2 regions of the Ruminococcus sp. NATIVEDY161 genome follow, and region 2 is predicted to be linked to the other one. Evidence: riboswitches for the same ligand, from Rfam matches in the RefSeq annotation. Region 2 holds a riboswitch; the other holds the start of a gene.
The links. A riboswitch is a leader RNA that binds a small molecule or an ion and turns the genes downstream of it on or off. The one in region 2 is predicted to bind thiamine pyrophosphate.
Positions count from the first base shown of each region.

Region 1: it holds a riboswitch for thiamine pyrophosphate, as region 2 does, so the genes downstream of both, AB1I50_RS01685 (thiamine-binding protein) here and thiS (sulfur carrier protein ThiS) in region 2, are expected to answer to the same signal.

Region 1 covers NZ_CP162392.1:355,579-358,989, forward strand. The annotation lists gene AB1I50_RS01675 (hypothetical protein) at 1-682, opposite strand, end outside; gene AB1I50_RS01680 (hypothetical protein) at 803-1,393, shown strand; TPP riboswitch at 1,410-1,504, shown strand; gene AB1I50_RS01685 (thiamine-binding protein) at 1,561-1,857, shown strand; gene AB1I50_RS01690 (ABC transporter permease) at 1,826-2,596, shown strand; gene AB1I50_RS01695 (ABC transporter substrate-binding protein) at 2,622-3,411, shown strand, end outside.
Region 2 covers NZ_CP162392.1:2,169,175-2,172,585, forward strand. The annotation lists gene AB1I50_RS10315 (hypothetical protein) at 1-602, shown strand, start outside; gene AB1I50_RS10320 (hypothetical protein) at 820-1,170, opposite strand; TPP riboswitch at 1,288-1,393, shown strand; gene thiS (sulfur carrier protein ThiS) at 1,449-1,643, shown strand; gene thiF (thiamine biosynthesis protein ThiF) at 1,643-2,278, shown strand; gene AB1I50_RS10335 (thiazole synthase) at 2,294-3,064, shown strand; gene thiH (2-iminoacetate synthase ThiH) at 3,074-3,411, shown strand, end outside.

The sequences.
Region 1 (3,411 bases), 660 kb from region 2:
TGGTGATAATCATATACACACCGTGCGAAAGTGTAAGTGCTGCTGCAGGCAGACCGTAGATAAAGCAAGCCTTTACGGGGTTTCTGCCCTTGATTCTCGACACTACCATCGAATGTGAGAAGTAGTACAGAGTGATAAAGATGTAGCAGAACAGTCCTGTGAGGTCTGTTGCGGAAATTGAAACCTTTGTGGCGTTGAGAAACTCAAACACGAGCTCGGTACATCCCCAAAGAGCCGGAAATACATATAGAATAGAAACGCCCGAAACAGTGGATTTTCCTGTGAAATGTACCTTTGACATAATCAGGAACGCAAGTCCTGCAGGTACTGAAAAAATCGCGCTGATAACGCCCATCATAAAGTACTCGGATTCGGTGGTGATTTCAACGAGCGACATACAGGACGAAGCGATTACCGCCAAGCCTGACAAAATCGCAAAAACACCTGCGGCAAAGTTTTTCTTCACCGGGTATACGGGAGCGGTTTTTCTGTCGAAAATGTTGATAATAATACATACTATAAACAGCGCCAGCGCGATACCGATTGTGGTATAAGACAGCGCCATTCTGTCCATTCCGAGAAAATTTCCGCTCTCATCCACACCGATTACGCTCATTACTCTTAAAATGAGCATTGCGATTACGGCAGGAATAAATGGTATAATTGAAAATTTAACCTTCATATATAATCTCCGTTCTTAAAGCTTACACAGGTTATTTTATCATATTTACGTACATATACTATTTTAAGACAAACTACTTGTAATGTCAAGAATAAGTTTATAGGAGAATTAATTTTTTAAGTGAAAAGCAGAATTGCGGCAATTATTTGCCTGCTTATACTGATGGCGCTTATTCCTGCGGCGGTTGTCGGAATGAGCGGAAACAATGTAAAAATGACGTCCTCTACTCCCGATACGGCAGTGAAAAGCGATGATAAAAGCCAAACAGTGATAAACACAGCCGTTAGCTTGTGCGGAAAAGATTTTTGCGACGAAGCTCTTAAAGCGGCTTTGATAATCGCGGAGAGTAATTACTTGTCGGGAACGAAAATGAAAACAAACGATAATAGTTCTGATAAAGAATTATATAATCGGGTTGAACGGATTTATAATTCTAATAACGAAATATATTTTACATACAACGAAAAGGCAGTCTATATTCCCTGCTCCCCTTGCTCAAACGGAAAAACGGTAAAAAGCGATAAATACGAATATCTGTCTTCGGTCGCTTCGCCTTGGGATATTGATTGCACTTCATATTCTATTGATAATAAGTGCGAAGGCGTGAGTATATACGGAGTGAATTACCTTTGCGAAAAAGGGTATTCCGCCGAAAATTCACTCGAATATTATCTTCCCAAGTTAAAAATTGTTGACAAACGGATAAATTAGTTGTAATCTTAATACAGAAATAACACAGGGGTGCTTGCAATTGCAGGCTGAGATTATACCCTATTACCTGATTCGGATAATGCCGACGTAGGAAGCTTGTTTATCATGTTTATTTAGCACTACGCCCAGGCGTGGTGCTTTTATTATTTACGAAAGGAAGTAATTTTATGAACGCAAGCGTAGCTATTCAGACCTTGCCCGAGGCAAAAAATGATGATGAGCTTATCAGAATTGTAGACGAGGTTATCGCCTACATCAAGAGCACAGGACTTAAGTGCTATGTTGGCCCGTTTGAGACCGCCATTGAGGGCGATTACGACGAGCTTATGGATATCGTCAAGGAGTGCCAGCATATTGCCATCAGAGCAGGCGCACCGTCCGTTTTGGCGTATATTAAGGTTGACTACAGACCTGAGGGAGATGTGCTGACCATTGAGAAAAAAGTTACAAAGCACCACGTATAAGTACCTTTTCCCCGTAGCCGCGATTTTTATTCTGCTTATAATTTGGCAGGTTGTAAGTATGACCGGACTTGTTCCGAACTTTATGCTGCCTTCGCCTGTTGACGTTGTAAAGGCGTTTATAAGCGATTTTCCGCTGCTGTTACAACACTCGCTTTCGACAATGTTTGAGACGGTTGTCGGACTTTTAATCGGAATAATCACCGGCTTTTTTACGGCTTTGCTTATGGACAGGTTTGAGCTTGTCAGGCGTTCGCTGTATCCGCTGATTGTGCTGACTCAGACAGTTCCGACGGTTGCAATTGCGCCGCTTTTGGTACTGTGGTTCGGCTATGAGGCGCTGCCTAAAATCATTTTGGTTGTAATCGTAGTGTTCTTCCCCATCGCGGTCAGTCTGCTCGACGGCTTTATGTCGGCGGACAAGGACACAATTAACCTTATGCGGTCGATGGGAGCGAACAAGCTTCAGATTTACCGTTACGTTAAATTTCCCGGAGCGCTTGGCAGCTTTTTTTCGAGCCTGAAAATTTCGGTATCGTACGCGGTTGTATCCGCGGTAATTTCCGAATGGCTCGGCGGTTTTAACGGTCTCGGTGTGTATATGACGAGGGTTAAAAAGGCTTATTCATATGACAAAATGTTCGCGGTTATCTTTTTGATTTCCATTCTCAGTCTTATATTGATGAGGCTTGTCAGTGTTATTCAGAAAAAGAGTATGCCGTGGGATAAAAGTAAAAAATAAAGAAGTAAAAAGGAGTAATCATTTTATGAAAAAGAGAATTCTGTCGTTTGTTCTGGCGCTTGCTATGATTTGCCTTGTTGCAGCAGGCTGCAACGGCGGAGAGAAAAAGAGCGAAGCTCAGAGCAGTGAAGCTAAGGAAAAGACAAAAATCACCTTTGTGCTCGACTGGACGCCGAACACCAATCACACTGGACTTTATGTAGCTCAGACAAACGGTTATTTTGAGAATGAAGGTCTTGAGGTTGAGATCGTTCAGCCTCCCGAGGACGGTGCTGAGGCACTTGTAGGCTCAGGCAAGGCACAGTTCTGCGTAAGCTTTCAGGACAGTATGATCCCCGCGATTGTCGGAGACAGCGCTATGCCGCTGCAAGCCGTTGCTGCTTTGATTCAGCACAACACCTCTGGTATCATCTCGCGCAAGGGCGAGGGTATGGACAAGCCCAAGGGACTTGAAGGCAAAAAATACGCTACATGGGATTTGCCGATTGAAAAGGCTACGCTTAAGCAGGTTATGAAGAACGACGGCGGAGATTTTGACAAGGTTCAGCTTATCCCCAGCACAGTTACCGACGAGGTTTCGGCGCTTAAGACAAAGAGCGTTGACGCTATTTGGGTTTTCTACGGCTGGGCAGGCGTTGCCGCTGAGGTTGCAAACCTACAGACCGACTACTTTGCTTTTAAGGACATTGACCCTGTATTTGACTACTACACCCCCGTTGTACTCGGTAATACAGACTGGATGAAGGCTAACCCCGACGCGACAAAGAAATTCCTCTCGGCGCTCAAGAGAGGTTATCAGTACTCTATTGACAACC
Region 2 (3,411 bases):
TTACCGTAAACGGCAGAGCAGCGAAATTGAAAACAAAAGATATTATTCTGACAAAAAGCGGTAAACTGTTCAAAGGCGTTATTGAAATAGAGATAGACGAGCCTTCAAGCGCCGCACGACTGGAAATGACCATTCCGTCCTTTGAAATATACAGTGATAACACACTTGTAAAAAAGATTATCGAACCGTTCAAAATAGACGGAGGTATAATTAGAGCCTATACCGATAACGAGGAAGCGCTTCTTAACGGTGATAACATTCTGTTTATCAAGAGCATTGTACAGTACCCACATGGAGCGGTAGGTGATTATATCTGCGGTATTGAAATGCAGTATTATGTGCCAAACGACATGATGAATGCCGGCAAAGATATCCAAGCAAAAATATTTAATGAGGACGGCAATGAAATTGCCATGACAAACTCGCTTCAAAACGGTGACCGCAGCGGTAACGGAATGATGATGCTCAGAAGCTACGGTTTTCCCAACAGCCGCAATATAAAGGTCGTTCTTTATGACGCGAACACGGAAGAAAACAAACCGATACAGGAGTATGATGTATCGCTGAACGATCTTGAATGGTCTCTCAATTTTGAGGATTAACGATGCGCTAATTTCTTGAATATGATATATCTCTTCCAAACAGGCAGTAGGCAGCATCGCTTGCTGCCTGTTTGCAGTGACACCGCCCGACACTACGTCAGGCGGTGCTTTTTGCGCCCACAAACCGCGACAAATCGGCTGTGTGGGCTTTGCTGGACGAGGTTGGGTACCGACCTCCACAAATTTTTTCGCGCAACACGGGGCGAAACAGGGCTCGTCAGCTTTTTCTCTCTGTTAAGGAAAATAACACATAATCATTGTAATCAGTCAGTTGCACGCTGAATGAATAACCGTCCTTGCTATCAACAAAAAGCGTATTATCATTTACTTGTTCTACGGTGTAAATGCCTTTGCTCTCATAATAACCATGAACGTCAACAAGACTGAATTGTTTGCTGAAATAAACCTGACCCTTAAACGGTGTTGCTATTGCCGGATAATCGCAATTTTCAAACCATATCAGCATATGAAACGGTATATAGATGTTTTCTCCAAAATCATCTGCCAGTCCGACCTCTGCAAAAAGAGAATAGCGAAATTCGTTATCTGATACACCGTTATATTTCAAATAGAACTCACCGCTGTCGGTGATTAATTGCAGATAGTCACCAATTTGAGTGGCGAATTGTATGTATAATAAAATTATTAACAGGTACTTGACAATCAAATGATTGTAAGTATATAATAAACAAAGAACGGGAGCTTGTATTACAGGCTGAGAGGAAGGTGTGACCTTCGACCGATACCTGATTTGGATAATGCCAACGTAGGGAAGCTGATTATAACTTTATGCGCGGTGCTGCCAAATCGGCAGCCCGTTTTTATTTTTTGCAGGGAGGAAAGACAATGGTAATAATTAACGGTGAAAAGGTTAACGCCGACGGAATCACTGTAGAGCAATACATTAAAAGCTCTGACTACAACACTGCCTTTATCGCGGTCGAGCTTAATGAAGACATTGTTCCTAAGGCGAACTACGCCTCGACCGTTCTCAAAGACGGCGATGTCCTTGAAGTCGTAAACTTTGTGGGAGGCGGCTGATGATACCTAACAAAAATGAAATGATTGCCGCCTATGAAGCACGCCACGGAAAAGAGCTTCAAAAAAAGCTATCCGCTGCCACTGTTGCGGTTTGCGGCTTGGGAGGTCTCGGTTCTAATATTTCGATCGCTCTTTCAAGAGCCGGAATAGGAAAACTCATTTTGATTGACTTTGACAAGGTCGATATTTCAAATCTCCACCGCCAGCAATATAAGGCAAATCAGATAGGTTTGCCCAAAACCGAAGCTTTAAGCAGTAATCTAAGTGAAATAGCCCCTTACACCGTGGTTGAAACACATTGTGTAAAGATCGCGGAGGAAAACGCCGTTGATTTGCTCTCGGGCGCGGACATAATTTGCGAAGCCTTCGATAATCCCCAAGCCAAGGCGATGCTTGCTAATACGGTTTTGGAAAAGCTGCCCGGCAAATTTTATGTAGGCGCCTCGGGCATGGCGGGAATAGGCAGCACAAACGAAATAAAAACCAGGCGACTGTCAAAATATTTTTATCTTTGCGGAGACGGAGTCAGCGAAGTCGGCAAAAGCGAGGGCTTGTTCGCCGCGCGTGTAATGGCGTGTGCCGCTCATCAGGCTCACACGGTTATCCGTATTTTGGCAGGACAATATGATGTATAGGAAAGAAGGATAATAATGGACAATGATAAGCTTGTGATCGGCGGGCATGAATTTGATTCGCGGTTCATTTTGGGTTCCGGAAAGTATTCGCTCAGCCTTATTGAAGCTGCGATCAAATACGCAGGCGCTCAGATTATCACTCTCGCGGTAAGACGCGCCAACACCAAGGATGAGGAAAATATACTTGATTTCATCCCCGAAAACGTTACTCTGCTTCCAAACACAAGCGGAGCGAGAAACGCCAAGGAGGCAGTAAGAATCGCAAGGCTCGCGCGTGAGCTCGGATGCGGAAACTTTGTAAAGGTTGAGATCATGCGCGACTCAAAGTACCTTTTGCCCGACAACACCGAAACAATCAAGGCAACCGAAATTCTCGCAAACGAGGGCTTTGTAGTAATGCCGTATATGTATCCCGACTTAAATGTCGCACGCGATTTGGTAAATGCCGGAGCTGCAACAATAATGCCGCTCGCTTCTCCGATCGGCTCAAACAAAGGACTTGCCACAAAGGAATTTATTCAGATCCTTATTGATGAAATCGACCTTCCAATCATAGTTGACGCGGGAATCGGCAAACCATCCCAAGCCTGCGAAGCTATGGAAATGGGCGCAGCGGCTATTATGGCAAATACCGCTCTTGCAACCGCAGGCGACCTTCCGCTGATGGCGGACGCCTTTAAGCACGCTATAGAAGCAGGAAGAAAAGCATATCTTTCGGGACTGGGAAGAGTACTTACCAGAGGAGCTTCGGCGTCAGACCCGTTAACCGGATTTTTACGCAACTAAGGTGAAGCAATGGAAAATCAATTTTTAATAGATTCCGACAAGCTGTCGCCTGCCGCACTCGAAAAAAAACACAGGCTCGAAAACGACCGTTCATACCGTACAAACCATATGGAATATATGGAAGGTATGGAGATAATAAACTCTGACGTCTGCGAAAACGTTATGACGCAGGTTAAAAGCTTTGATTACGGCAAATATTCCGCTAAGGATGTAAAGGCGGCTTTGGAGCACGAAAGCTGTACAATTGAAGATTTTAAAGCTTTGCTTTCGCCTGCCGCCGAACCCTTTTTGGAGCAGATTGCGCAAAAAGCAAGACTTGAAACAGGCAAGCACTTCGGCAACACCGT